3 regions of the Brevibacterium koreense genome follow, and region 2 is predicted to be linked to each of the others. Evidence: predicted binding sites of a transcription regulator. Region 2 holds the regulator's gene; each other region holds the start of a gene.
The links. Region 2 encodes LexA, which represses DNA repair genes until DNA is damaged. Its sites were predicted from a motif close to TCGAACANNTGTTCGA; they were not measured.

Region 1 (5,186 bases), 440 kb from region 2:
TCCACATGCTCGTCAGCGACGACGGAATCGGGCAGGCCCGTCGACTCCTGACCGAAGAGGAGGACATCACCGTCACGGTAGTCGACCTCGGCGAAGGAATCGTGTGTATGGGTGGTGAATGCGATGACTCGACGCTCGCCGAGGTGGTTCCACAGATCCGTCAGCGACGCATGGATGGTGACGTGGGCAAGATCGTGATAATCCAGTCCTGCACGACGCAGTTTCGCATCGGAGAGATCGAAGCCAAGCGGTTCGACGAGGTGGAGGTGGGCGCCCGTGACCGCGGCCAGGCGAATGGCGTTGCCGGTGTTGCCGGGGATCTCAGGCGTGTGGAAGACGATGTCGATGTTCATAGGTCACCCATTTTGTCACTGTTCGGGCGTTGCCCGATTCAAGGGAGTGGCCGCGGTGGGGTCGAGGCGGGCGAGCAGATAGCCCTGTCGCGTCGTCTCTGGGAACTGGCCTGCCTGGTCCGGCTCCCGCTCGAGCCGGGTCACGGGAGCAAAACCGTGTTCAGCGAGAACTGTGAGAACCTGATCGATCGAGCGGCGGTGGAAGTCGAGATCGACGTCGAACCCGGCTGCCTCGGACTGATGGTCGACTCGGTCGCCGAGCTGGAAGGCCAGTTGGAACAGGCCTCCCGGCCGCAGCACTCGTGCCGCCTCGGCGAAGACGGTGTGCAGGGACTCATCGGGAACGTGGATGATGGAATACCATGCCAGGAGCCCGGAGAAGCTGTCGTCGCCATACGGCAGTGCGGTCATGGTGCCGGTGGCGAAGTCGAAGGCGGGATAGTGGCGCGTTGCTAGGGCGATCATGGCGGGGGAAAGGTCGAGGCCCGTCGGAGTCAGACCCAAAGCGGCAAGGAATGCAGTGATCCGACCTGGGCCGCACCCGATTTCAAGCGTCTGGGAATCCCCTGTGGCGAGTACGAGCTCCGAAAAGGCACCGAGGACGGCTCGATCGTGTGGCTTGGCCGTGAGCTCGTCTGCAATCCAGCCCGTATAGGTCTCGGCGATCGCATCGTAGGAGGTCCGAGTGGCCGCCTCACGGGGTGAATCCTGCAGGCCGATAGGGGAGAGGCCTGCGTCGTCGTTCGTCTCTTCGCTCATGCAATCAGCCTACGGCGTGAGGCTCGCATTGATTGGCGCGTCCCCGCGGGGACGCGCCAACAATCAGGAGATTCAAATTATGTAGAACAGATATACATCGGGTCCGAATCAGATTAGGAAGAAATCTACCCATTCAACGGTGTGATGCAGTCTGGTCGGGATCTCATGTCAGTGGTGCCTCGTATGGTGAAAGTACGGTTCGAGGTCATGGGGACTCACGAACCGAATGGCCAGGGAGGCCGAAGGGGAAAGGTGGGGACCATGGTCGAGAACACGGCTGCAGATCCGTTCGCAGACGATCCGGATCCGTTCGCAGATTCAGAGATTCTCAACGTGTTGAGCGTCGATCCCAGTGACTACGGCAAAGACTCGAGACCGCAGGCGCGAGCCCCGCGCACCGAGCCGAGCGCTGGGGCCGGCGCTGAGGCTGAGACCGATGCCGGGACTGGGTTGTGCGATCTCACTCCCGAGGAGCTGGTTGCCGACATTCGACGCAACATCTCGTGCATCGCCTTCTGTCATGCCCGTGTCATTGCACTCATCGATGAGGTCGAACGTCGGGGTCTGTGGGCACAGTGGGTGGGCGTGACATCGTTGCCCCAGTGGGTCATGCACATCGCTGCTGTGAGCGCACACACCGCACGGGAATACGTTCGAGTGATGATGGCACTACGCGAAATGCCGAAGGTGAAGGAGAGCCTGGGGGAGGGAGATGTCAGCTTCTCCAAGGTGCGCGAGGTCACCAGGCTGGTGGGCCGGATCCCCGATGAGGAGGCCTTGCGCCTGGCCGACGTCTCCACCGGAAGCCAGATCGGTGTGATAGCTCGCAACTACCTCCAGCTGTCCGCCGCGAACGAGACCGGTGAGGTTCCCCGATTCCTTCCCAGCGACAGCGTGAGTATGCGAACCACAGAACCCGGACGGACCCGCATCACGATCGACCTGGGCGAGGATGAAGCCGCTGAATTCTCTTCGATGCTCGACGCTGCTCGGCATGTCCTCGAACAGCAGGCACTCACGGATGATGCCGACAGCGACGAGCAGGAGAAGCAGTTGTACGAGCCGATCTCGCAGGTCATGTGCCTGATGGAGATCGTGCATGCGTTTTCGCAGGCGAAGCCATCCGGCACCGTTGACGTCGACCGCGCCCGCATGCTCGTACATGCCTCCGCTGAGGTGGTGACCCGATTCGGTGCCTGTGCCGAAGCCACCGATACTGCAACCGCTGATACTACAACCGTTGATACTGCAACCGCTGAGCACGAGACCATCGATATTGCCCTCAACGGCGTCCCCGCGGGGACGCCTGCGGAGCGGAAGAAGGACCTGACCTGTCGGGTTGACGGCTTCGGAGGCATCACCTCGGCGACGGCAGAACGGCTGAGCTGCGAAGCCCTGATCAGCGGGGCGATCAAGGACGCCGATGGCGACGTGCTCATGCTCGGCCGTTCGAAGAGGCTGGTGAGCAGACGCCAACGCCTGGCGCTGAGCGCGCGGGACATGGGATGCCAGTTCCCCGGCTGTCGTGCCCGCAGGAGATGCGACGCTCACCATATCCGCCCCTGGTCACAGGGAGGAGCGACAGACCTGGACAATCTCATCCTGCTCTGCCGAACACACCACACGGCGGTGCACAAATATGAGTTGAATATCTCACGGACCTCAGCACCCTTCGCCGGAACTCTGGGCGGGCAGGCTGCATTCGCCTTCTTCCTGCCCGACGGTTCGCAGCTGCTTCCGCTCGAGGAAGGGAAGCGAGGGCGGCATGTCTTCGACACGGCACGGCTGGTGGATGTTGCCGAGAAGGCGGTAGCCGAAGCGGATCCGAGCACTCTGGGCGGCGGGTACGGCTTCAGCCTGGACTATTGCATTGCGTGGATGTTCGAAGCGGAATGGCGACACGCCCGGGCGAACAATGCCGCTGCGTAAATCTTGCCTATTTAGAACACTAGTTCGATAATGGGTGTCATGTCTGCAGTGCCACTCGTTGAACAGCTCAGCCGGGAGATGGGTATCTCCACGGCCACCGCTCTGTTCGACGGGCCTGCCCCCCGCACCGTGGATCCGGTGCTGGCGCCGATGTTCCGCCGCGGCGGTCTTCCCCGAGGCGAGATCGTGACCCTGACCGGGGGGCAGTCCTTGAGCTGCGCCCTCGCTGCCATCGCCGTCGCAACCCAGGAACAGAAATGGTGTGCCGGCATCGGACTCGGCGAACCGGCCGTGTCATCCATTGCCGATCTGGGTGTTGACCTCGACCATTTCGTCAACCTCGTGACCCCGGCCGAGGACTGGCTGCGGGTGGCCTCCATCCTCATCGAATCCTTCGACGTCCTCGTTATCGATCCGGGATTCCTGCCCAGTGCTGGGGAGCGCGCCCGGCTGCTGGCGAAGGTGCGCGAACGCAAGATCAGCATCATCAGTCTGACGTCGATGCCCGGAAGCACGGAGCAGATTGAGATCACCGACACGCAGTGGTCGGGCACGGAACACGGCCATGGACGTCTCCGCTCCTGCCTCGTGCAGGCCCGATCGCAGACCGGCGTCAACCGGTTCCTGTTGCCTGGACCGGAAGGGACTCCCGCCGAGGTGCCAGCACCCGCCCCGGCTGAGGGTGTATTCGAACGGCCGGTGATCCGCAGTGTCAGCTGACGCCGCTACTGAGCCCACAACTGTGCGCAGCGGCCCCGCAGGTGGGGACAGTGTCCCTGTCGAAGAGAGCATCGATGACCGTCGCACGCTGGTTCTGACCGTTCCCGATTGGTCCGCGGTGGCGGCCGCGACCGAGCATGATCTCAGCCCTCGCACTCCGGTGGCGGTTCTCAGCGGAGGCAAGGTGATCGCCGCCAATGCGCCTGCCCGTGCAGCCGGGATCGCTCTGGGCAACAACAAACGCGCGGTCGGGTACCGCTGTCCCGAAGCACACGTGATGGCCTGGGACGAGGACGCAGACAACAGACACTTCTCCGCAGGAGTCGGAGCGCTCGAGGAACTCGTGGCGCGGTTCACTCTGCTCGCCCCCGGTACGCTCGCCATTCCCCTCGACTCGCTCAAACACGGCTATGCCGACGAGCCCACCGCCGTTGAGGCTCTGATCTCCGCGCTCGTGTCGGTCACCGGGTGGGAGTTCTTCCCCGGCATCGCTGACACCGTGTTCGCGGCAGTTCTCGCCGCGGGACAGGCACGCCGGGTCGAACCAGGGCAGACCGAGGAGTTCTTGGCAGCTCAACCGATCAGCACCCTCGAATACGCAGGGGCAGGCGCGACCGAACTCATCGATACCTTCACCCAACTGGGTCTGCGAACCCTGGGGGATCTGGCCGAAATCGACGCGCGGAACGTGAACTCCCGATTCGGGGCACTGGGCAAGCGCGCGCACGATCTGGCCACAGGAACCGAGTGGACGCCTCTGAACGATCATGTCCGGGAGGAACGACTCAATGTCGAGCTCGGTCTGGACACGCCGACCACCCGCAGTGACACTTTGGGGTTTCTGACCCGCCAGCTGGCCGCCGAGCTGCTGACCACAGTGCGCCGCCGAGGGCTCGTATGCACACAGATCACGATCGAGCTCATCGCTGTCTCGGGGCAGTCTTCGAAGCGGACCTGGCGGATCGAGGACATGAACGAGAACACCATCGCCGATCGCCTGCGGTGGCAGGCAGAGGGATGGTTGGCAGGAGCCGCTCGAAAGGGACCGGGCTCATCATCCAAGTCCGGGCCAGCCCCTCAGTCCGGGCCGGCTCGCTCCCGGAAGCACACAGCCTCTGCCCGCAGGGATAGGGAGACACCGGTTCCCGACGATCCCGGCCCCGACCCGGAGGACTTCTCCGAGGAGGGCATCATCGCTGTGGGCCTCGTGGCCGCGGAGCTGACCACCCCCATCGGTGCGACGAAGAGCCTGTTCGATGAGAACACCGGGCAGGTCACCCACACGCTGGAGCGACTGCAGGGACTGTTCGGTCCCGATTCGGTCCTGGTTCCGGGTCTGCAGGGCGGGTGGGATCCGGCCGAGACGAACCTGTGGACACCGTGGCAGCAAGCGCCATCACCTGTGCGCAGCTCCGGCGCACCCTG
Region 2 (5,186 bases):
GGATCCGCATGGTCAGATCCATGCCGTGCGCGAGGTGCTCAAAGACGTCGAGACAGGAGACATTCCCGAACTCCTCGTCTTCAACAAGGCCGACATCGCTGATGATGCGGTGATCACCGGACTCCACGCGGAGTACCCGGAGGCACGTTTCGTCTCTGCTGTGACCAAGGAAGGCGTCGGAGAGCTCTTCGAGACGATCGAGTCGATGCTGCCTTCGCCGAACATCGACGTCACAGTGCTCATTCCCTATGAACGCGGCGACCTCGTGTCGAAGATCTATGCCCTGGGCATGGTCGAGCATGAAGAGCACGGTGGTGAGGGAACCGCTATGCAGGCGAAGGTTTCAGCAGACCTGGCCGCGGAACTCGCAGACTTCCGACGTCCGGACTTGGTCATCGGAGAGTGAGCAGCGTCGAAGATCTGCTCGAGTCCGCCGTAGGGGCCATCGGCGGCTCGACCAGGAAGGGTCAGACGGAGATGGCCGAGGCAGTCGCCTCATCGGTGGACAAGGGCATCCATCTGTTGGTTCAGGCCGGCACCGGCACAGGAAAGTCTTTGGCGTACCTGGTTCCTGCCGCCGATTACTCCAGCCGGACGGGCAAGCGCGTCATCGTGTCGACGGCGACCTTGGCCCTGCAGACTCAGATCATCCACAGGGATCTGCCGCGACTGTTCAAAGCGGTGAAGAAGACCCTCGACCCGCTGCCGCGGGCCGCCCTGCTCAAGGGCCGGCGCAACTATGTCTGCAAACACAAACTCTCCGGCGGCTATCCCGATGAGGGCGAAGGCATGCTCTTCGACCTCGGCGCCGATGCAGAGGCCGGTCGAAAGCCGAACGACCGGTCCGGCCTGGGTGAGGAGATCCAGCGGATCCGGACGTGGGAGAAGACTACGGACACCGGCGATCGAGACGATCTGCTGCCCGGAGTCAGTGACAGGGCCTGGTCGGAGGTCTCTGTCAACGCCTTTGACTGCCTCGGTTCGAACTGCCCCCTGTACACGGAGTGCTTCGCAGAGCTGGCCCGCAATAACGCAGCCGAGGCCGACATCGTCGTGACCAACCACGCCCTGCTGGCCATCGATGCATTCGGTGAGAACACCGTGCTGCCCGAACACGATGTCATCATCATCGATGAGGCCCACGAACTCAAGGATCGGGTCACGAACGCCCTGTCCGGTCAGATCAACACCAGTATGCTCTCGGCAGCCACGAGCTCCGTGCGCAAACACACCATCGTTCAGGACGGTGTTGTCGCGCTGCTCGATTCTGCCACTGCAGCACTGGAGAGGGCCCAAAGCGGTGTCAGCGAGGGCCTGATCATGAATATGAGCGAGGCGCTGTCCCTCGCGCTGGCCCAGATTCGCGACTCCACGCGACAGATCATCAACGATATCGGCGGCAAGACCGAAGAGTCTGACGCCGGTCGACAGATGGCTAAGGCCCGCTGTCAGGAGATCTTCGACCTGGCCGAGCGCTTCTGCTCACCGGGTAAGAACGACGTCGTGTGGCTGTCTCGAAGCACCTTCCGCGAGCGCGAGACCACCAACCTCGTCGTCGCGCCGCTGAGCGTTGCCGGCACCATGCGGTCAGGAATCTTCGAAGATTCGACGGTGGTGGCCACCTCGGCGACTCTGTCACTGGGCGGCAACTTCGACGCGGTCGCAGCCTCGTTGGGGCTGTTCGGCCCCGACGCGCCCAAATGGGACAGCCTCGACGTCGGATCACCCTTCGACTACGGCAAACAGAGCATCCTCTATGTCGCCGCCCATCTCCCGCGCCCGGGGCGCAGCGGCCTGAGCGAACAGGCATTGGATGAGCTTGAAGCACTGGTCACCGCGTCAAAGGGTGGAGCGCTGGGACTGTTCTCCTCACGTGCGGCCGCGAACGCCGCAGCGGAACATCTGAGAGCGAAACTGGACGTCCCGATCCTGCTCCAAGGCGATGACGGACTGCCGTCTCTCGTCTCTCAATTCACCGCAGATGACCGTGCCTGCCTGTTCGGCACCATGTCACTGTGGCAGGGAGTGGACGTACCGGGTAGGACCAATCGTCTCGTCATCATCGACAGACTTCCGTTCCCACGACCCGATGACCCCCTGATGCAGGCGAGGTCAAGAGATGCCGACGATCGGGGAGTCAACGGGTTCATGGCCGTCAGCGCCACTCATGCCGCACTGCGCCTGGCCCAGGGCGCGGGCCGCCTCATCCGGTCGACCTCCGACAGGGGAGTCGTGGCGGTCCTCGACTCACGCCTGCGCTCGGCTCGATACGGCGGCTACCTGGTGAATTCGATGCCTACAATGTGGCCGACGACGGATGCGGCACTCGTGAAGAGCAGCCTTGGACGCCTGGCGACGACCGAGAGCTGATCGGAGCCTGAAACGCACTGTGCCCCCGACCGAGAACGGTCGGGGGCACAGTCCGTTGGAAACTGAGCGACGGGAGGCCCTGGGGGACTTGTCAGAGGCGGCGAATGACCGACACGACGAGACCCATGATCTGGGCATAGCTGCCGTCGATCGGTTCGTAGTCCTTGTTGTGGGGGAGCAGCCACTGGTGCCCGGCCTTGCGCTTGAGGGTCTTCACTGTGGCTTCCCCATCGAGCAGCGCAGCGACGATCTGACCGTTGTCTGCGGTGTGCTGCTTGCGCACGACCACCCAGTCGTCGTGACAGATGGCAGCTTCGATCATCGAGTCGCCGACGACCTTGAGCAGGAACATGTCACCCGAGCCGACGACCTGGGTCGGCAGAGAGAAGACGTCGTCGACTTCCTGCTCGGCCAGAATGGGCCCGCCTGCGGCGATGCGACCAACCACCGGCACCTGGACGGTGTTGTTGGCCAGCTCCTCGTATTTGGCGCGCTCCGCCTCTTCTTCTTCGAAGGGGTTGACCACCTCGATGGCCCGCGGACGCTTCGGGTCTCGGCGGACATAGCCGAGGCGTTCGAGCTGCGAGAGTTGGTGGGCCACGCTGGAGAGTGAGGCGAGCCCGGCAGCTTTGCCGATCTCGCGCATGCTCGGCGGGTAGCCGTTGGTGACGACCGCGCGTTCAATGGTCTCAAGGACCAGCCGCTGTCGCGGGGTCAGACGAAAATCGCCCTCACCGGTGGAGCCTTCCGGAATCGAGACATCCACGTCATCGCTGCGGGCGGCCGCGATCTCGCTGGCGACGTCCTCATTGCGGGGACGGCCCCTCCCTCGTTTGTTCTGAACCATTGCTCGTTCCCCTTCGTTCTATTCCCGCCGGCCTCACCGCTTGATCCTCACGTCGAGAATTCTCGTGTCAGTGCCGCCTGAGATGGTTCTATCAGACCAATCAACAACGCTGGTTCCCCCTCATTGTCGCATAAATGTTCGAGTTGGACTGGACATATGTTCGATTGGCATGTTGAATAGAACAGACGTTCTACCTATTACGGGTGGAATCGTACGAAGGAAAGAGGTTAATCGATGTCTGCACAGAACCAGGAACTGCGTTTCACCACTCGTGGACGCCAGGCGATGCGTCTGCTTCGGACCATGGTGTGCGCTTTCGTCATCGTCGGCGGAGCATTCTTCGTCGCCACGCAGTCGTTCTCGGCCGCAGCCGGAGCAGAGGCCGAGGACATCGGGATCGACGCCGAAGCAGTCGTCGTCGGTGAAGGAGAGTCACTGTGGGCCGTTGCTGTGGACCTCGGGCTCGACCGTGACACTCGCGATGTCGTGTCTGACATCGCCGACATCAACCATCTGTCCTCGCCTGTGGTGCACCCGGGTCAGACCTTGGATGTGCCCCAACGCTAGACTGATGCGGTGGGAAATAACGAGTCTTTGCCAGTGCGTTCTGACCTAGTCGGCCTCAAGCCCTATGGGGCTCCGCATCTGGACGTGCCGGTGCAGCTGAACGTCAACGAGAACGCCTATCCGATTCCGGATGTGGTCGTCGAAAGCATGCGATCGGCTGTTGACGGGCACTTCGCCGGACTCAATCGCTACCCCGATCGTGAGTTCGAGGAACTGCGTGAACATCTGGTCACCTATCTGCACGGAGTCAATGACCGAGCCGGTCAGACCGTTGGACTCAGCTCTGACATGATCTGGGCGGCAAACGGATCGAACGAGGTCCTCTCCCATATCGTCCAGGCATTCGGCGGGCCGGGTCGCACGGTCCTCGGATTCACTCCCAGCTACTCCATGCACCCCCTGATCACCACCGGTACCGGTGCCACCTGGCAGTCATCGGCGCGCAAGGATGACTTCACCCTTGATGCGGAAACCGTGGGCGCCGAGGTAGCCAAAACCGATCCCGACATCGTCTTCCTGTGCACACCGAACAACCCGACAGGCACATCGATCGGTCTCGACGTCATCGAAGCCGCGTATGACAATTGCTCGGGCATCGTCATCGTCGACGAGGCCTATGCCGAATTCTCCAGGCCCGCACAGGCCTCGGCGATGACGCTTCTGGCCGGTCGTCCCCGTCTGGTCGTGTCGCGGACGATGAGCAAGGCGTTCGCCTGCGCAGGACTGCGCCTGGGCTACGCGATCGCGGCACCGGAACTCATCGATGTCCTGCGCCTGGTGCGTTTGCCTTACCACCTGTCGGAAATCACCCAGGTACTTGCCTGCACCGCTCTGGAACACGCTGACGTCCTTCTGGAGAACGTGGACCGGCTCAGCGACTCTCGCGACCGAATTTCGGAGCACTTAAGAAACGTTGGATTCACCATCTATCCCAGCGATTCGAACTTCGTCCTGTTCGGCAACATCGCCTCCCCACCGGAACTGTGGCAGAAGCTGCTGGATCGCGGAATACTGATCCGTGATATCGGCATCACCCACCATGCTCGGGTCAACGCGGGCACCGAGGAGGAGACCACCGCGTTCCTCGGTGCAGTCGACGAGATTCTGGCAGAGGACCCCAGCATTCTGCTGGCATCGAACTGAGATCCCACCATTCCTACGAAAGGCCATTCATGAGGCAGGCACAACGCTCCCGTACGACCTCAGAATCTGCGGTCACCGTATCCATCGACCTCGACGGAACCGGTTCTTCCGACATCTCGACCAGTGTTCCCTTCTTCGACCACATGCTCACGGCTCTGTCGAAGCACTCCCTGATCGACATGGAGATCAAGGCCGAAGGCGATACGCACATCGACGTCCATCACACGGTTGAGGACACCTCCATCGTGCTGGGCCAAGC
Region 3 (5,186 bases), 310 kb from region 2:
CTCAATTGCGGCTGAGTAAGCACAAGGCGTGGCGATGCCCTCCCGTTCAATAGTTCGAGAGGGCATCGCCACACTCGCGGGGTGGCGTGGAGGCTACCCGGGACGGCTACGAGGCCCTCCGGCAGGCCGTCGACGTGAACAGCCTGGCGCTGCCCGCGACCGACGGCAAGATGATCCGGCACCTAGACACCGAGTAGGCGGATGACTCGGCACACCTTGGGGTCGTAAGAATTTACTCTTGCATCTCGGGGCGAGATCGCGATTGGTTCCAATCTCTCCAAAGTTTCATGAGATCAAATGCCTCCTCGGCTTGGATGGATATTCCTCGTTCCCCTGTGCGTCGGGTGCGACCTCGAATTGTCATCATGCGCGCAGTGAAGAGGCCCGAGGCCGCCTCCTGTTGGGCTTCTTGGAAGAACGTTACGTCGATGCATCCGGTGCCATCGTCGAGGCTGATGAACACCGTTCGCCTCCCGCTGCGCATGGGAGGTGTCTGAGTGGCGACTCGGACTCCAGCGACGAGCACCTCCGTCCCTGAGCGAAGGCCCAGCAGCTCGGATGCGTGGGTGAGGCCGAGGCCGTCGAGCATCGGCCGGTACAGGTCCATCACGTGGCCATCGACTTCGGTGGAGAGCACCTCGAGGTCAGTGGCGATGCGCTCCTCAGCGCTCGGGTCGGGAACGGCCGCGTCCACGAGCACCTCGTCACCGAAGAGCGGAACCTGATTCGGCTGCGGCATTACGGCCTTCTTATGGGTGCGGGCCGTGAGTTGGCGGACGTAAGCGATGATGCCGCCGCGGTGGGCTTGCCCGTGTTCGTCGCGGGTGAGGCTGTCGAACGCGCCGATGCGGGCCAGGCGCATCATCAGTGGCCGCGACGGGCGGGCACGTTCATAGAGGTCTGTGATGGAGGTGTACGGCTGGCCGTCCAGGATTCGGGTGAGCTCGACATCGGTGATGCCGGAGATGTCTCGGAAGGAGAACCGGATCGCCTTGATCCCGGGCGAGACCTGTTCCACCCGGTATTGGTCGGAGGATGCGTTGATGTCAATTGGCAGCAGCGTGATCCCGAGGCGACGGGCCTCTGCGACGAGGAGCCGGCGCGGGTACATGCCCGGGTCGTGTTCGAGGATGCCGGTGAGGAACTCGACCGGATAGTGCTGCTTCAACCAGGCGCTCTGGTAGGTCGGCAGCGCAAAGCTGGCCCCGTGTGCTTTGCAGAACCCGAACGATCCGAACGCGGCCACGTTGGTCCAGATGCGGTCGATCTCGCGATCCCGAAACAACCGCCGCCCCCTCTCATCGACGCGGCCTGCGGTCCGGGCGCGGAAGCGAGCTTCGATGGCGGCGGAGTCGGTGGCGAGAGCACGGCGGATCTCGTCAGCTTCGGCGAGACTGATGTCCATGCAGTCAGCGAGAACCCGCATCAGCTGTTCGTGGTAGATCAGCACCCCGTACGTCTCGGCGAGAAACGGCCGGAACCTGGGGTGCAGGTAGATGATCGGGGCGTAGCCGAGTTTGGCGTTAATGAACGGAGCGACCATGTTCGCCTGAATTGGGCCAGGCCGGAACAAGGAGATATCGGCGACGAGGTCCTCATATTGATCGGGCTGCATCTTGCCGAGGAGTTCCCGCTGCCCGGGTGATTCGATCTGGAAGCACCCGAGCGTGTGCGTGGACCTGATGAGCTCGAACGTGGGCTCGTCGTCGTGCGGGATCTGCTCGAGGTCGACTCGACCATCGGCGGCAACATACGGAGCATCGACGGGCAGCCTGCCTTCGACCGCGGCGGTCGCTCCGTTGACGCGAGCGATCTCGGTGAGGGTGTGAGCGATGGACGATTGCATCCGGACGCCGAGGATATCGAGTTTGAGGAGTCCGGCGTCGTCGATGTCGTCCTTGTCGAACTGCGACATGGGCAGCCCCATCCCGGACGGCTGGGTCGCGGTCAGCGAGAGGAGGTCGCTGTCGCCGAGGATCACTCCACAGGGGTGCATCGAGATGTGCCGCGGGAGCCGATCGAGACGCGCAGTGAGGTCGACGAGCAGATCGAGCTGCGCATCAGTCTTCACCTGGGCGGCGACATCCCGCAGCTCTGGTTTCGTCTCCAGTGCTTGTCGGAAGTCCGCCGGGTTAAAGCGCCAGATGTTCTTCGCGATCCGGTCGATCTGTGCGAGGTCGAGACCGAGGGCGGCGCCGGCGTCGCGAACAGCTCCGCGGGCACGGTACGTCGACTGCATCGACAGCAGCGTCACCCGGTGGTGGCCGTACCGGTCGAACACGGCCCGATAGATGTCGTGGCGGCGCGCGGACTCGACGTCGATATCGATATCCGGCAGCGTGGAACGGGCGTTGCCGAGGAACCTCTCGGAGAGCAGGCTGTGTTCGATCGGGTCGACGGCGGAGATGCGCAGCAAGTGGTTGACGAGACTGCCGGCGCCGGACCCGCGCGCCTGTACCCGGACCCCCATGTCTCGGATGAGGTCGACGACATCGGCGACGGTGAGGAAGTAACTCTCGAACCCGAACCCGCCGATGGTGGCGAGCTCATCACTGAGCCGGTCCCGCACCCGGCGCAAGCCGGTGCCGTACGCGTGCGGGTACCTGTCGGTGATCGCGGCCTCGCAGCGCTGCCGCAGCACCCGCACCGGATCAGCCCCCGCGAGTCCGATCGCCTCCAGCTCAGGCACTTTCGGGTGTCGCCATCGCAGATCCGTCTCCGGGCCGAGACGACACCAGTCGGCGACCCGCTCGGTGTGAGCAAGCAGATCGATGGCGTCATCGCGGCGCAGCCCCGCGTAATCGCAGATGCGGTACGCCAGATCGTGCATGACCGAGGCCGGCTTCAACCACGCCTGAGCAGAGTGAGGTTCGAACGCGCCAAGGGGCAGGAGGAACGCGGCTGAGTCGAGGACATCGCCGGTGATCGCGTCGTCCGGGCGGAGAAATCGGACCACGTTGGTGAGCACCACCGGCACCCCCTGGACACGGGCCAGTTGGAGCATGTCGGCGGCTTGCTGCAGGCTCGCCGCCGTACCGGGGCGAGTGTGGTGGCAGACGATCTCCACGGCGATACCGCCGGGCAGCCTCCGCTCCCACGCCTCGAGCAGGGCCCGGGCACGCGGGCGGTCGCCGTTGAGGACGGCGCGGCCGACATCGGAGCCGGGGCCGAGGAGCACCGTGGCGACGGGACCGGTTTCGCCGCTCAGGAATGCGGGTGCTTGGTCGGGGGTGATCCAGGCGCTGCGGTGGGCGGTGCCGTGGAGGGTGTGCTGGCGGCGACGCGGCGAGTGGGCGGCCGAGATGAGCCGGACCAGGCCGGCCCATCCGGCACCATGGTTGTGGCCGTGCGCGAGCACCGTGACCGTAGAGAGCTGACCGTTATCGTCGCGGGTTTGGAGGTTCGCGCCGACGATCGGGTCGATCCCGGCGGCGAGGCACGCGCGGACGTGGCGGATCGCCCCGAAGATGCCGTCATGATCGGTGATCGCTGCCGCATCAGCGCCGGCGACGACAGCTGCAGCGACGAGAGTCTCGGGGTGGGCGGTGCCGTGGTGAGCGGTGAACGCCGAGGCAACATGGAGATGGGTGAAGGAGGGCACGGACGCTCTAGTCGGAGACGACCCGGATCGACCATTGCGGCCCTGCACCAACCGCGAGGTCGAAGATGAGCATCTCACCGTCATCGAGCGCCTTGGCTTGCACCTGCCACATCGGCCGCTCGACCATGAGGGCGTTCTTCGTGCCCACGAGGTCCGTGTTGTCCTTCCACCAGCGGACCCGGGACATCCACGGGATGGGGCGGGCGCAGACAATGAAACGGCGACGGTGCCAGATGAACCGCTCCGGGGCGCCAGAGGAGGTCGTCCAGACGGTCGCGACTTCCTCGCGGTGCATCGTGTCCATGGCCCACTCCCTCCAAATCGAACAAATGTTCGATGATTCAGTGTAGATCCATGCACCGACATAGCCAAGGGCACCACCGTTGTGATCGGCTGACCCACGCCTCTGATCTGCTGCGACCGTTCTACAGTCCACGCTCGGAAGTCCGTCGCGCAGAGGTGCGCTCTGGCCGTGGGAGCGAGCTCGAGGAGTGCTGCGTCCGCAGCCGCGAGTAGGCGACCTGCGCGGTTCGCCGTTCGTCTGCCTGCTGCGGGGACTCCACATCTTTGTCTGACCCGAGCGGCGCCGCGCTTTGGATGTCGTAGCGCTGTCGATACAAGGCGATCGTCACTGCATGGGCCCGCCACCACTCCCGCTCTCGGGTGCTGGGCCCCGGTGCTCCGAGCTGCGTCGCCCAGCCGACCTTATGGTCCACCGCCTCGTCGAGAGCGGCACCGGCCGCCGCGTCGATGAGAGCTTCACGTTGGCGTAATGCGGTGCGCATGTCCTCGTCCAAGGGCTCAGCGGGGCGGGCGATGAGGCCTCCGACTCGTCCCGGCGTCGAGGTTCTGCCGTGGGTCATCTGGGCCGTGGCGGTATCGATCATCGACGCCAGGTGTGCGGCGGGGTCGGCTTCGTCGCTGGTCGGTTGAAGGCGTGGAGCCAGCGCGGTCAGGACGCGGGTGGGCGAATGGCCTGTTGCCTCGTGGCGGGTGATGGCGGCTTCAAGTTGTTCGTAGTGCGGGCTGGTGAACACATCGTCCGCAACGGCTTCAGGGAAGGGTGCGACGTCCAGATAGGCGGCGCTCCGCTCGACCTGTGCTTCCCGGGCGAGCACGTCGTACTCGTGCACCAGCGTGGCCAGAGATGCGTGCCGATCGACTTCGTGCTTCAGGGTTTCGGTGGCCGAGAGGTCAGCATCACTGCGGGCCAGCACGCGGTGCAGTTGCTCGATTCGAGTCAGCGGTTCCGCCGTCTCCAGGTGGGGTTCGATCTCGTGGGGGTCGGGCTGGATGATGTAGGCGGTGTTGTTCTGCTTGCCGCGGGTCATTGCCACGTAGAACAGCTCGCGGGACGCGGTCTCGGGATCGACGAGGGCGTGGACGGTGTCCACGCTGGCACCCTGCGCCCGGTGCACCGTGGTGGCATAGCCGAGCTCGACGTCCTCGGCGACATACTCCGCTGGCAGGACCAGCTCAGCCCCAGCAGGCTGGTCTCCGGGGCCGAGGCGGCGCACGGCCAGCGCCCCGTTCTCGAGCCTGCGGGCGACGGACCAGCGGTCGCCGTTCTTCACCCAGGACCGGC

Region 1: a site for LexA is predicted at 1,195-1,210, ahead of AAFP32_RS08530 (HNH endonuclease signature motif containing protein). Genes of this name have one in related genera too.
Region 3: a site for LexA is predicted at 3,923-3,938, ahead of AAFP32_RS11810 (DUF6504 family protein). Genes of this name have one in related genera too.

What each region holds. Positions count from the first base shown of each region.
Region 1 is NZ_CP158281.1:1,831,860-1,837,045, reverse strand. It holds gene AAFP32_RS08540 (tRNA (cytidine(34)-2'-O)-methyltransferase) at 1-353, opposite strand, end outside; gene AAFP32_RS08535 (class I SAM-dependent methyltransferase) at 369-1,112, opposite strand; gene AAFP32_RS08530 (HNH endonuclease signature motif containing protein) at 1,374-3,041, shown strand; gene AAFP32_RS08525 (porin) at 3,081-3,761, shown strand; gene AAFP32_RS08520 (DNA polymerase Y family protein) at 3,751-5,186, shown strand, end outside.
Region 2 is NZ_CP158281.1:2,276,456-2,281,641, reverse strand. It holds gene hflX (GTPase HflX) at 1-406, shown strand, start outside; gene AAFP32_RS10450 (ATP-dependent DNA helicase) at 403-2,370, shown strand; gene lexA (transcriptional repressor LexA) at 2,462-3,217, opposite strand; gene AAFP32_RS10440 (LysM peptidoglycan-binding domain-containing protein) at 3,452-3,784, shown strand; gene AAFP32_RS10435 (histidinol-phosphate transaminase) at 3,818-4,927, shown strand; gene hisB (imidazoleglycerol-phosphate dehydratase HisB) at 4,957-5,186, shown strand, end outside.
Region 3 is NZ_CP158281.1:2,585,009-2,590,194, forward strand. It holds gene AAFP32_RS11800 (hypothetical protein) at 1-15, shown strand, start outside; gene AAFP32_RS11805 (DNA polymerase III subunit alpha) at 233-3,601, opposite strand; gene AAFP32_RS11810 (DUF6504 family protein) at 3,609-3,905, opposite strand; gene mobF (MobF family relaxase) at 4,027-5,186, opposite strand, start outside.